4 regions of the Streptomyces glycanivorans genome follow, and region 1 is predicted to be linked to each of the others. Evidence: riboswitches for the same ligand, from Rfam matches in the RefSeq annotation. Region 1 holds a riboswitch; each other region holds the start of a gene.

Evidence for each region. A riboswitch is a leader RNA that binds a small molecule or an ion and turns the genes downstream of it on or off. The one in region 1 is predicted to bind cyclic di-AMP.
Region 2: another riboswitch for cyclic di-AMP. It lies ahead of P8A20_RS32520 (C40 family peptidase); the one in region 1 lies ahead of P8A20_RS08145 (transglycosylase SLT domain-containing protein).
Region 3: another riboswitch for cyclic di-AMP. It lies ahead of P8A20_RS03350 (M23 family metallopeptidase); the one in region 1 lies ahead of P8A20_RS08145 (transglycosylase SLT domain-containing protein).
Region 4: another riboswitch for cyclic di-AMP. It lies ahead of P8A20_RS13925 (C40 family peptidase); the one in region 1 lies ahead of P8A20_RS08145 (transglycosylase SLT domain-containing protein).

What each region holds. Positions count from the first base shown of each region.
Region 1 is NZ_CP120983.1:1,890,438-1,893,824, forward strand. Features, by position in the region: gene P8A20_RS08140 (hypothetical protein) at 1-349, opposite strand, end outside; gene P8A20_RS08145 (transglycosylase SLT domain-containing protein) at 585-1,439, opposite strand; cyclic di-AMP (ydaO/yuaA leader) riboswitch at 1,442-1,601, opposite strand; gene P8A20_RS08150 (hypothetical protein) at 1,986-2,216, shown strand; gene P8A20_RS08155 (ferredoxin) at 2,957-3,148, opposite strand; gene P8A20_RS08160 (cytochrome P450) at 3,202-3,387, opposite strand, start outside.
Region 2 is NZ_CP120983.1:7,324,599-7,327,985, forward strand. Features, by position in the region: gene P8A20_RS32505 (helix-turn-helix domain-containing protein) at 1-444, opposite strand, end outside; gene P8A20_RS32510 (ATP-binding protein) at 678-1,109, shown strand; gene P8A20_RS32520 (C40 family peptidase) at 1,393-1,863, opposite strand; cyclic di-AMP (ydaO/yuaA leader) riboswitch at 1,892-1,970, opposite strand; gene P8A20_RS32525 (hypothetical protein) at 2,405-2,713, opposite strand; gene P8A20_RS32530 (ATP-dependent Clp protease proteolytic subunit) at 2,721-3,356, opposite strand.
Region 3 is NZ_CP120983.1:736,202-739,588, reverse strand. Features, by position in the region: gene P8A20_RS03360 (DUF6126 family protein) at 1-137, shown strand, start outside; gene P8A20_RS03355 (tyrosine-protein phosphatase) at 147-971, opposite strand; cyclic di-AMP (ydaO/yuaA leader) riboswitch at 1,385-1,545, shown strand; gene P8A20_RS03350 (M23 family metallopeptidase) at 1,549-2,451, shown strand; gene P8A20_RS03345 (SGNH/GDSL hydrolase family protein) at 2,615-3,387, shown strand, end outside.
Region 4 is NZ_CP120983.1:3,264,117-3,267,503, reverse strand. Features, by position in the region: gene P8A20_RS13930 (hypothetical protein) at 1-120, shown strand, start outside; gene P8A20_RS13925 (C40 family peptidase) at 210-1,361, opposite strand; cyclic di-AMP (ydaO/yuaA leader) riboswitch at 1,360-1,519, opposite strand; gene pcrA (DNA helicase PcrA) at 1,777-3,387, shown strand, end outside.

The DNA.
Region 1 (3,387 bases):
CGTCCACCCTGATGGATCCGCGTCGGTCACTGACCTCGAAGACGGGACCGTCCTCGCCTGCGGCCTTCTCCTCGACGCCGGCCGCCCCGGCGTCCGGCGCGACGTCCTCGGGCTCGACCTCTTCGTCCGGGGTCGCGTCGACGGATGCCGCGGAGTCGTCCACGGCCTCGTCCGCCACCCCCTCCGCGGGGGCTTCCGCGACCTCGGCCTCCCGGACCCCCTCGGGCTCCGCCTCCTCCGCTTCCGCCTCCGTCCGCGCGGGGGCAGGGGCCGTCAGGCCTGGGATGTACGCCGGATCTGTCCCCGCGGCGAACTCGGGCTTGGTGTTCGAATCTATGCGCTGCTCCACGGCGGGCAGTATGGACGACGAACCTGTACGAGACCAGTCGGCCTGCCCCGCCGGGCCTGTCGTCGGGACACCGCCCGCCCCGTCCTGCCTGACACCGCGGTCCGGTGACCTCGGACACGGACGGCCCCGGACAACGGAACGACGGGTGGTACGGGTTCCGCCGAACCCGTACCACCCGTCGTTCCGGTCCCTCCGTCACGCACCCGCGTGCCGGAGGTTTCGCCTGGGCGAGGACTCAGTAGGCCCCGAAGACGTTGTCGATCGAACCGTACTTGTCCGCGGCGTAGTTGCACGCGGCCGTGATGTTGGCGACCGGGTCGTAGCTGTCCGTCGACGTACCGGGCACGTGGTAGGCCTGGAAGGTCGGGTCGATGACCTGGAGCAGCCCCTTGGACGGGACGCCGTTGATCGCGTTGATGTCCCAGTTGTTGATCGCCTGGGGGTCACCCGCGGACTCACGGATGATGTTGCGGTGGATGCCCTCGTAGGTGCCGGGGATGCCGTGCTCCGCCATGACGGCGAGCGACTCCTTGATCCAGCCGTCGAGGTCGTTCGTGTAGCTGACCGGCTCGGCGGCGGGAGCGGCCTCGGCGGCGGGGGCGCCCTCCGCGGCGAGGGAGGTGTCCGTGCGCTCCGAGCGGTCGGCGCGGTCGGCACTCTTCTCGGCGCGGTCGGAGGACGCGGAGGCCTTGGACTCGGCCTTCTCCGACTTGTTGTCGGCCTTGGCGCCGATCGTCAGCTTCAGACCGGGGTGAATCAGGTCCGGGTTTCCGCCGACAGCCTTCTGGTTGTCCTCGTACAGAGCCTTCCAGCCACCGTTCACCGAATGCTCGCGAGCGATCTTGGCGAGGGTGTCACCCAAGATCACGGAATAGGTGGTGGCCTCGGACTTCTGCGCTGCAATTCCCTTGCCGGACGCGGCAGTCGAGGTCGCAGCCTTTTCGACGGCGGGCGACTGGGCCGGGGCCGCGAAGGCGCTGGTCGCACCGATCACGGGGAGGGCCAGGGCGGCTCCGCCCGTGGTCACGGCGATGATGCCGCGAGTGAGCGAACTGGTCCTAAAACGACGGGGCTTACCGATTTCGGGCATGCTGAATTCCTCTCCGTCGCCTGCGAAGTGAGCTGTCGGGTTCGGGCTGGAGATGCCCGGCCGCACATGAATGCGACTTCACCCCGAGCCGCTCCGGAAACCGGATCGGCACTTACTTGGGTCCCCCGCTCCTGCCGTACGAGAAGTGGTCGGGTAATCGGGCGGCGGCAGGATTCGGCGTTCCGCCCGGAGTGATGGTGACCGTAGGCGAGAAATAGGGAAAGGAACAAGCCTGGTTCAGTGATCACAATTCATTCGCAAGATCAATTCACGGGAATTCATGTAATCCACCCCACATCGCGCCATCCATTCCTCTTGGCGCAGAAGGGAACCGACTGCCACCCTCCCGCGTCCGGGCCGCATAAGGTGACCCTGGTCACGAAGTCCGATTCGGGCGATTTGCTCCAACGCGAAGGGGTTCAGGTCACACGAAATGGCCTTTTATGGATTACGGGATTAAATTCTAAAAACGTACTAAAACGGGCATACGACTCATGCCTGAAGCCGTCCCGCATACCTGGAACGCCGGCGTGGAACCGATCCGCCATGACTGAGAACCCTCACGCCTCGGCCCCGCGGATCACCGTCCTGCCCGTTCAGCCCGGGGATCCGCCCTTCCGCGTGGTGGAGATCGACGGAGAGGTCATCGGGAGCGCGACCGCCATGACGGACGTGCTGATCGCCGCCGCGACGGCCGGGATCCCGGTCCACGACCTCGACGACCCGGCCGCGGTCCGCTGGGTGGGGGGCGGCAAGCTCAGCTGGAAACCGCACTGAGTGGCCCAGGGGCCCGCCCGGGGGCCGCCGGGGGCTCCGGGCCGGCCGTCCTCCGGGGCCCTGACCCGGCCGTCAGGCCACGGACGGAGGCGTCGCGGCTGCCGGGACCCTCAGCAGGCCGAGAGCGGTGTCCGAGGTCCGCGTCGAGAGAGGTGATCCGGCGGGCGGACAACAGGATGGGCACTCCGCCCGGGACCGCGGTGACCGGTGCGGCCGGCCTGATGGTGCGGGGCGTCACGGCACATCGCTTCGTCACCGGAGGCTCCCCGGTCGTGCCGGGGCGGGCGACGCCGGTCCACTCGGCGTCCGGTAGGCCCGGGACAGGAGCTGACGCGGTTGACCAGGCCCCGGGGAGCCACGGACATCGGGCTCACCTCCACAGAGGAGAACGCGGAGTCGGCCCGGCGCGGCGGTGCGGACCACGTCGTCGTGTCCACCGGGAACGCCTTCGTGGCACCCGTCGTGGAGCTGACGGGTGCCACGAAGGCGTCCACCGTGTGTTCGACGGCGGCGGCGAGGCCGCCGTCAGGGCGCCGATGGACGTCGTGCGCCGCCACGGGAAGGCCCTTTCCACCTCGGGGCCCTCACCGGCGCGGACCCGGGCCCGGACATGCGGGAACGCTGATCAGGCGCACCGCGCCGTCGAGTCCCGGGCCGCCACGGGCGAGCTCCTGCCCGTCCCGTAGGAACGTCCGGGCGCGCCTGTCCCGCGGCGGTGAGCGGCGGGACGGCCCCTCAGGTCAGCCCAGGATCCGGATGGCGAGGGCGGGGCAGACGGCTGCGGCCTGCTCGACGTCGTCGGCACGGTCCGACGACGGGTTGGGGTCGAGCAGTACGGCGATTCCGTCGTCGTCCTGGTCGAACACATCGTCCGCGGCGACGACACACTGCCCTGACGCCACGCACTTGTCCTGGTCGAGAATCACTTTCATGGGCACTCCTTCGTCGTGATGTCCGCTGTGGGGTGGGGCGGGTGCCCGGGAGGTCACCAGGCCACGGGCAGTTCGTACACGCCGTACACGGACCCGTCGTGCTTGAAGGAGAGGTCCTCCAGGCCGGCGTCCAGGCGGAGGGTCGGGATGCGCCGGTAGAGGGTGCTGTAGACGACCTGGAGTTCCATGCGGGCCAGGGGCTGTCCCAGGCACTGGTGCACTCCGAAACCGAAGGCGAC
Region 2 (3,387 bases), 5.4 Mb from region 1:
ATCGAGCTGGGCGGGCGGCAGCCCGTCCAGTGAGGACCGGGTCACTGCCCGCGCGTAGTCGGCGGTCTGCAGCAGTCCCGGGACCACCGAGGTCTCCAGCGTGCGCGCGGCGAAGGCCTGCGACTCCAGGCTGATGAAGTCGCGGTACTGGGGCGGGATGAGCCCACGGTAGGCGTGCCACCACCCGTTCCCGCCGCCCCCCGCGGAGCCGGCGAGCGTCCGGAGCAGGGAACGCAACTGCCGGTCGTCCACGCCGTACGCTTCCATCAGCCGGGTCACGTCACCCGGTGTCACCCCGCTCGCCCCCGTCTCGATCCGGCTCACCTTCGACTGGTGCCAGCCGAGCAGTGCGGCGGCGTCCCGGCTCGTGAGTCCCGATGTGTGGCGAAGAGCGCGCAGTTCCTCCCCGAGCTTGCGACGGCGTACAGCAGGGCCGTTCCGCATGACGGCCTCCTCCCGTTGTCACGGAGGGCCGTACCCAAGCGGGGGCCGGCCCGGAAAGGGGCAAGTGTCGCGTCCGCACACGGCCCGGGCGGCGGAGTTCACCGTATTGGGCGATAGATATATGCATATCTTGGTGGATCGCCGTCATGGAGGGCGGCAACGGTGGCAGTCTGGCGCGAGGCACAATCCAGGCCGGCCGTGGGCCGGTCGGGTGGGAAAGGGACGGCGTCGCCATGGCAGACCATCAGGAAGCAACCGTCACTCTGCCGAGCGATCCGGTCTCGGTCTCCGCGGCGCGGAGATATGTGGCCCAAGTGGTCACGGACTGGGGCCTGGCCGAGGACGGCGACACCGCCGACACCATCCGGCTGATCGTCTCGGAACTCGCCACCAACGCCGTCCAGCACACCTTCGGGCAGTCGCCCACCTTCACCGTCGATCTCCGGCTCGACCGGGACGTCGAGTTCTACCTGGGTGTGACGGACAGCCACCCTCGCCGGCCCCAACGGCTGCCCGCCGCGGTGCGGCAGGACAACGGGCGCGGCATGGCGATCATCCGGGCCCTGGCGAAGGAGCACGGCGGCAGGCTCGGCGTCAGCCCCACCCCGGACGGGGGGAAGACCGTGTCGATCGCCCTTCCCTGGCCGGTTCCCGCGCAGGCGTGACGCTGTCGCACGCGTGACCGGGAGAGGTCTCACCCGGCGGAGGCCGGGCGTCGGACGGCGGGCGGTGACGGAGACATCGCCGACGACCACCTCCGGCACCACCGACAGGCCGAGGACCACGCCGACCGGCGCGGACATCCGGACGCGGCCCGGCTGCGGCCGTCGGCTGCGCCGGCCGCGTACCGCCCGTGCGATCAAGGGCGGCAGCGGCACGGCACTCACCGCGTCGGGGCTCGTGCTGGTGACCGGTCCCCTGCTGCGCCGAACCTGCTGGGGAGGAGTGTCAGCGGACCCTCCCGTACCAGACGTTCCCGGACCAGATCTTTTCCAGCCGGACCACGGCCCCGGCCTTGGGCGAGTGCCAGATCTTCCCGCTGCCGGCGTAGATCCCGACGTGGTACACGCTGCGGCCCGCGTGGAAGAAGACCAGGTCGCCGCGTTTCCGCTGCGACCTGGAGATATGGCGGGTCTTGTTGTACTGCTGCTGCGCCGTGCGGGGGAGTTTTTTTCCGGCCTTCTTGAACGAATAGAGCGTGAGCCCTGAGCAGTCGAACCGGGAGGGGCCCGTGGCTCCCCATCTGTAAGGGGCACCCTTCTTCGAGGCGGCGATCTTGAGTGCCTTCGTCGAGTGGGTGGCGGCCTCGGCTTCGTCCACGAAGCCCGGGGCCAGCACGGTGGTGCCTACGGCGAAGGTCAGAACCGAGGCCGTACCGACCCGGGCGAACAGAGACGGGACATGAACCTGCGCAGTCATGCGCAACCCTTCGTCAGCCGCCTGTGAAGGATGACCTGTCGGGTTCGGGCTGGCGAAGTTGCCCGGCCGCGTGCAGCGGCTTCACCCCGAGGGCCGTCCGGATCTCCGGCCGGCCCGTTGTGCTCGGGTCCTCCACTCCTGCCGATCCACTCCTGTCGACCAGGCATCCGGACGGCGGCAGGACTCGGCGTCCGCCCGGACCGCCCCGCCGCGGCGGCGGGGGCTTGTCGTCCCAGGGATCTTTACCTACGCGCCGCCGGATTTCCTGTCTGAAGTGGCGGTATGTGAGAGTCGTCACGACTGATCCGATCGAGTGGACGCCGCGTGCGCGGAGCCGCGGCGGCCGGACCTGACCAGCCGTGTACCAGCGGTGGAACGACGTATTACGTTCAGTGTCCGCGTCGGATGCGCAAGTTGGGCTGTCCCTCGGGCGGGGGACCTTCTACGCCGATCGAGCGAGGGAAACTCATCGGCCTGCCGGGCGTGTCGTACACGTGTGCCGAAAGGGCCGGTGTGATCGGCGAGTCGGTGGTGAACACGGTCAACTCGACGGCTCCTGAGGCAGGGCCACCCGGCCCGCCCGGCGCTCTCCGTCCAGCAGTCGCAACGCCCTGGCCAGGGTGTCCGCATGGATCTGCGACTCACCCCGCTCATGCATCAGCACGAGTGCGTCCCGTAAGGCCACCGCCCGCGACGCGAGGGCCTGGGCCGCCCGCAGCGCTCCGTAGGTGTCGCTGCCCCGGGCGGGATTGATGCGCCCGACCTGGTCGAGCACCTCCAGATAGCAGTCGATGAACTCGGCCTCGGCGCGGGTCAGTGCGGGAAGCTGCGGGAACTGGGGTGGGAGCATCGGGCGTTCACCTCGACGAGTGCGGCGGCTGGGGCGGCGTGCGGTTCTCCACGACGTGGTCCACCAGTCCGTACGCCAGGGCGGCCTCGGCGTCGAGGATGGTGTCCCGTTCGATGTCGGCGGCGATCCGGCCCGTGGAACGACCCGTGTGGCGGGCCAGCATGGCCGTGAGCAGCTCGCGCTCGCGCGTCAACTCGCGGGCTCGGATGTCGAGATCGGACAGCTGGCCCTGCACCGGCTCGTCCAGAACGGGTTGCTGGATGAGTACCCGGGCGCCAGGCAGGGCATGTCGGCGTCCCGGTGAGCCGGCGGCGAGGAGCACGGCGGCGGCCGCCCCCGCCTGCCCGAGACAGAAGGTCTCCACCTCGCAGGCGAGGAACTGAATGGTGTCGTAGATCGCCGTCATCGCGTGGAACGAGCCCCCGGGCGAGTTGATGTACAGGGAAAGCGGCCGGTCCGGGTCCGCGTGCTCCAGATACATGAACTGGGCGACGAGGTCGGTCGCCGCGGTGTCGTCGACAGGCGTACCGAGGAAGACGATCCGCTCGGACAGCAGCTTCGCGTACGGATCCGTGTTCCGGGTTCCGTGGGCGGTGCGCTCGGTGAACTCGGGCAGAACGTAGCGGGCGGCGGGACGGAACATGGCGGTGCCTCTCCTGGACCTCGGACTGCAT
Region 3 (3,387 bases), 1.2 Mb from region 1:
GCCGGCCGAAGAGCGCGGACACCCAGGAGCGGCGGATGCCCCGTGGTGTCGTGATCCGGCTCTTCGCCTATCTGGTGGCCGGACACGTCGTCGCGGCCTTCCTCTTCCTCCTCTTCACGGTCGCCGGAAAGGGCTGAGCCTCGGGCTCACGCGTCCTCGACGAGCCGCTCGCGCAGCTTCGCGCGGGTCTCCGGGCTGATCTTCAGCCCATCGAGGAGGTAGCGGTCGGTGCTGCCCCAGACCTCCTCGATGGTCGAGAACGCCGCGGCCAGGTATTCGGCCTCTGCTCCGAAGAGCGGGTCGAGCAGTTCCATCACCTCGTCGGACATCCCCACCGGCGAGGTGTCGCTGCGCCGGACCTTGTAGCGGCGGTGCGCGTCGTTCGACTTGAGGTAGTCGGCCTCGATCGCCTCCTTCTCGACACCGACCGCCAGCAGCGCGACCGCGATCGAGAGGCCCGCGCGGTCCTTGCCCGCCGCGCAGTGCATCAGTGCCGGCACGCTGTCCTCCGCCAGCGCGTGGAGCACGCGGCTGTGTTCGGCGGTGCGGTCCTTGATGATCGAGCGGTACGAGGCGACCATCCGCTCCGTGCCCTTGCCGTCCGCCAGGATCGAGCGCAACTGCTGGATGTTCCCGTCGCGCACCAGCCGCCAGAACTCGGCGCCGTCGGCCGGGTCCGAAAGAGGAATGCTGACATTCCGGACGCCCGGCAGCTCCACGTCGAGGCCGTCCAGCTTGTGGTCGGCGGCATTGCGGAAATCGAAGATGGTGTGCAGGCCGAGCCCGGCGAGGAACGAGGCGTCGGCCTCGGTGGCGTTCGCGAGGTGACCGCTGCGGTAGAGCCGCCCGTGGCGCACGGTGCGGCCGTCCACGGTCGGAAGCCCGCCGACATCGCGGAAGTTGCGGACGCCGGTCAGGGCGACGTCCTTGGGTCCGTGGCCGGCCGGCGGGACCTCTGGCAGCTGCGTCACAAGGGCTCCTGGAGTGTCGGGCGTCGGCGCCGCTCGCCGACGGGGGCACGCTCGCGACGATACGACATGGCTGCATCAGGCAACCGTCTCGGTCATGGAGGCGGCGGGTCATCGGGCGGGAGGAGCGGCGACATGTCCGTATTGCTGCATTTAATAGAACATGCCCTGCTTGTAAGGGAGATGAGGTGAGGCGGGTGAGCGGGATCATATCCGTGACGGTGTGTGGTGAACGTGCCGATGGGTATTCCGGACCCCGCGCGGAAAGCCAAGATCCGTAATCCACGGAGTGTGACGGGAATTCCGCGACGGAAATGAAGCGTGGATTCCGGTTCGCAATCGGCGGCTTGTTCGCAGCATCCCGGCTCGCTTACGGTCACCATCAATCCGGACGGAACGCCTAATCCTGCCGCCGCCCGGAATCCGCACCGACTCACGTGTGGCAGGAGCGGGGGAACCAGGTAGGCCGCCGTCCGGAGCGATCCGGCACGGCTTGGGGTCAAGTCGCACTTAGTGCGGCCGGGCATCTCCAGTCCGAACCCGACAGCTCACCTCGCAGGCGCCGGAGAGGAAATCCCCCATGCCCGCAAAAGGCAAGCACCGTCGTACGAAGACCGGCCCGATCTCCCGAGGCGTCCTTGCCGCGGGGACCGGTGGCGCCGTTCTCGCCCTCCCGCTGATCGGCGCCACCGGCGCCCACGCCGCCGAGCAGGCGGCTCCGGCCAAGTCCGTCGCGGCCCAGAGCGCTCCCGCCTCGGCGGCGAAGAGCTCCCCGAAGACCTACTCCGTGGTCTCCGGTGACTACCTGGCCAAGATCGCTGCCGACCACGAGGTCAAGGGCGGCTGGCAGAAGCTGTACAAGGACAACCGTGACGTCGTCGGCGAGAACCCGAGCCTGATCCTCCCGGGCATGAAGCTGACGCTCGGCGCCAAGGCGTCCGGCTCCTCGGAGGCCGCACCCTCCAAGGCAGCCCCGTCGACGGCGAAGAAGTCCGCCCCGGCCGAGAAGGCTCCGGCCCCGGCCCAGGAGGCCGCCGCGAAGACCGCCGACTCCAGCGCGTCGGAGAGCACCGCCTCCGGCTGGACCACTCCGGTCGAGAACCCCAACGTCACCACCCAGTACCGCGCCTCCGGCGCCAGCTGGTCCAGCGGCTACCACACCGGCTCCGACTTCCAGGCGGCCTCCGGCACCAGCGTCCGGTCCATCGGCGATGGCACCGTGGTGTCCGCCGGCTGGAGCGGCTCGTACGGCAACGAGGTCGTCATCCAGCACAGCGACGGGATGTACTCGCAGTACGCCCACCTGTCCTCGCTCGAGGTCTCGACCGGCCAGACCGTCACCGGCGGCCAGCAGATCGGCCTCTCCGGCTCCACCGGCAACTCCACCGGCCCGCACCTCCACTTCGAGGTCCGGACCGGTCCGAGCTACGGCTCGGACGTCGACCCGATCGCCTACCTGCGCTCGCACGGCGTGTCCGTCTGAGGCACACCACCTGAGGGTCGAGGAGAGGGGCGGTGCGCCGGGGCGCACCGCCCCTCTCCTTATTCCTGCTTTACCAAAAACTGACCGGGTGGTCTTTCTCACCAACCGTCAACCCCTTATTACGGTCGCGTAGGTCACATTCGAAGGTGCAAGATAAGCCCTTGTGGCAGACGATTCGAGAAACAACAGACGAGGCATCATCGGGTCGTACGCGGCGATCGGCGACAGCTTCACCGAGGGCGTCGGAGACCCCGGCCCCGGCGGGACCCTCGTCGGCTGGGCGGACCGGTTCGCGGTCCTCCTCGCGGACCAGCTCCCGGTCCCCGATGCGATGGTCGGGCCCGTGGACGACCCGCACGGGAATTTCCGGTACGCCAATCTCGCCGTACGCGGACGCCTCCTCGACCAGATAGTCGAGGAACAGGTCCCCCGCGCCAAGGAGCTGGCACCTGATCTGGTGAGCTTCTGCGCGGGCGGCAACGACATCCTCCGTCCCGGTTCCGACCCGGACGACGTGGCCGAACGCTTCGAGCGTGCGGTGGCCGACCTGACGCAATCGGTCGGTACCGTCTTGGTCACCACCGGCTTCGACACCCGTGGCATCCCTGTCCTCAAGCACCTGCGGGGCAAGATCGCCATGTACACCGCGCACGTCCGGTCGATCGCCGACCGTTACGACTGCCCGGTCCTGGACCTGTGGTCCCTGCGGTCCGTGCAGGACAGGCGGGCCTGGGACAACGACCGGCTGCACCTCTCGGCGGAGGGACACACCCGGGTCGCGCTGCGCGCCGCCCAGGTCCTCGGCCTCGACGTGCCGGCCGACCCCGACCAGGTGTGGCCCCCGCAGGCTCAGCGCGGGACGCTGGAGGTGCGGCGGGACGACATCCAGTGGGCGCGGGAGTACCTGGTCCCGTGGATCGGCCGCAGGCTGCGCGG
Region 4 (3,387 bases), 1.4 Mb from region 1:
ATCGTGATCCTGGCGCTCGTCTACGTGAAGCGGGACGATGAGAAGGTGGACAAGGGCGCGTTCGCCGCGGTCGGCGGGCTGACCGTCGCCAACATCTTCATCGCCACGCTCTGGACCTGAGCGGCAGGCGGTCGTACGACGAAGGGCCCGGGGATCACCCCGGGCCCTTCGCCTTGTACGGGCGGCGTCCGCCGTGCGCGGGCAGGTCGCTATGCCGGGCGCACGCTGCCGTAGATCGGCATGTAGTAGATCGACTCCTCGCGGACGTTCGCGCCCGGCTTGGGCGCGTGGATCATCATGCCGTCGCCCTTGTAGATGCCGACGTGGCTGATGTCGTCGTAGAAGAAGACCAGGTCCCCCGGCCGCAGGTCCGCCGTGGCCACCCGGGTGCCGACCTCGACCTGGTCCCACGTGGTGCGCGGCAGATCGACGCCGGCCGCCTTCCAGGCGGCCTGGGTGAGCCCGGAGCAGTCGTAGGAGGACGGGCCCGTCGCCCCCCACACGTACGGCTTGCCGATCTGGGCGCGTGCGAAGGCCAGGACCTTCTCGGCCTTCGAGGCGTAACCGCTGTCGGAGCCCGTGCCGGAGCCCGTGCCGGACCCCGTGCCCGTGCCCGTCCCCGTCTTCGTGGCCTCGTCCGCGGCGGCCTTCTCCTTGTCGGCCTGCTGCCGGGCCAGCTCCTCGGCCTTGCGCTCGGCCTCCGCCTCCTTCTTGCGCTCCAGCTCCGCCAGCCGCGCCTTCTCCTCGGCGGTCAGCTTCGACAGCAGCGAGCGCGCCTCGGTGAGCTTCGTCTGCACCTGCTGCTTGCTGGTGCGCAGCGAGGCCTGCGACTCGGTGAGCGTCTCCAGGCTCTTCGTCGCCTCGGCCCGCTTGGCCGCCGCCTCCTTCTGCTGTGTGCGGAAGTCGGCGACCGCCTTCTGCTGCCGGCTGGTCATCCGGGCCATCAGCTGGTCCTGGTCGAAGTACGACTGCGGATCGTCCGCCAGGAAGAACGTCGCAGTCGGGGCGATCGAGCCGCCGCGGTACTGCGCGGCCGCGTAGTTGCCCAGCTCGCGGCGGGTCTCGTTGAGCTTGTCCGCCCGCTTCGCCGCGGCTTCCAGCAGCGCGTCGACCTTGGAGCGCTGCTCTGCCGAGGCGGTCTTCGCCTTGTTGTACTGCTGCGTCGCCGTACCGGCCTGCCGGTAGAGGTCGTCGACCTTCTTCTGCACTTCCTGGATGCTGGGCTTGGGCTCGGCGGGGGCAGCCGTCGCGCTCTGCGTGGAGAGCAGGGTGACGGAGGCGAGCGCCGCGGTCGTGAGACCTACGGCAGGGGTGGTGCGCACCCGGGTGCGGGGCTTGCGATGCGACGCCAAGGCCGGCATCTCCTTCCGTGGACCGCCTACCGGGTTAGCTGTCGGGTTCGGGCGGAACGGAAGGCTGCCCTACGGTCCGGCGGGACGGACCGATTCACCCCGGTGCTGCGTGTGGGTCCCCGGTTCCGGGCCCCTTCGGGGCGGTGCGGATTCGGCGGGGGTGCCCGTGCGGCGCGGTTCGCCTCAAGGGGGTACGGGGCACCCGTCGGAGCACGCTAGCCAACCCGTGGTGCCCTTGTGAAGGTTGATGTTCGATATGCCCGATACATTTTCGTGACCTTTTCCCGGCGATGGTCCGCGTGGCCGGATGTGACCCCGGAATCTCACGTTCCGTAGGCAGCCCGTTCCGTTCCGCTCCTGGTCCCGGACCGTTGTCGCCGTTGCGGCCCGGGCTGTCGGTGGGGCCGCCTAGACTCGTGAGGCGATGAGCAGCCTCTTTGACGACAGTTTCCTGACCGGCCTCCAGCAAGGGGAGGACGGCCCCCCGCCGCCCCCCGAGGAGCACGCACCCGAAGCGGTGCCGGAGGGCCTCTTCGAGGACGTCTTCGACACGCCTCCGCCGCCGCGCGACGCCTACTACCGCGACGGCGCCCCGCGCCCCGTCGTCGACTCAGCCGCGCTGCTCGACGGGCTGAACACGGAGCAGCGCGCCGCCGTCGTGCACGCCGGTTCCCCGCTGCTCATCGTGGCCGGCGCCGGCTCGGGCAAGACCCGGGTGCTCACCCACCGGATCGCCCATCTCCTGGCCGAGCGGGGGGTGCACCCCGGGCAGATCCTCGCGATCACCTTCACCAACAAGGCCGCCGGCGAGATGAAGGAGCGTGTCGAGGACCTCGTCGGCCCGCGCGCCAACGCCATGTGGGTCATGACGTTCCACAGCGCCTGTGTGCGGATCCTGCGCCGGGAGTCGAAGCGCCTGGGCTTCACCTCGTCGTTCTCGATCTACGACGCCGCCGACTCCAAGCGGCTGATGGCACTGGTCTGCCGCGATCTGGACCTCGACCCGAAGCGCTACCCGCCGAAGTCGTTCACGGCGAAGGTCTCGAACCTGAAGAACGAGCTGATCGACGAGGAGACCTTCGCCGGTCAGGCGGCCGACGGGTTCGAGAAGACGCTGGCGCAGGCCTACGCGCTCTACCAGGCGCGGCTGCGCGAGGCCAACGCCCTCGACTTCGACGACATCATCATGACGACGGTGCACCTGCTCCAGGCGTTCCCCGACGTCGCCGAGCACTACCGCCGCCGCTTCCGGCACGTCATGGTCGACGAGTACCAGGACACCAACCACGCGCAGTACACCCTCGTGCGCGAACTGGTGGGCCCGGCGGGCGAGGCCGACGCCCCGGGCGAACTGTGCGTCGTCGGTGACGCGGACCAGTCGATCTACGCCTTCCGCGGCGCGACCATCCGCAACATCCTCCAGTTCGAGGAGGACTATCCGGACGCGAAGACGATCATGCTGGAGCAGAACTACCGCTCCACGCAGACGATCCTTTCGGCGGCCAACGCCGTCATCGAGCGCAACGAGAGCCGTCGCCCCAAGAACCTCTGGACGAACGCGGGCACCGGCACCCGGATCACCGGCTACGTCGCCGACACCGAGCACGACGAGGCGCAGTTCGTCGCCGACGAGATCGACCGGCTGACGGACGCGGGCGACGCGAAGGCGGGCGACGTCGCCGTCTTCTACCGCACGAACGCCCAGTCCCGTGTCTTCGAAGAGATCTTCATCCGCGTCGGACTGCCCTACAAGGTCGTCGGCGGAGTGCGCTTCTACGAGCGCAAGGAGGTCAGGGACGTCCTGGCCTACCTCCGGGTGCTGTCCAACCCCGAGGACACCGTCCCGCTGCGCCGCATCCTCAACGTGCCCAAGCGCGGCATCGGGGACCGGGCCGAGGCGATGATCGACGCCCTCTCGATGCGCGAGAAGATCTCCTTCCCGCAGGCGCTGCGCCGCGTCGACGAGGCGTACGGCATGGCGGCCCGGTCGGCGAACGCCGTGAAGCGGTTCAACACGCTGATGGAGGAGCTCCGC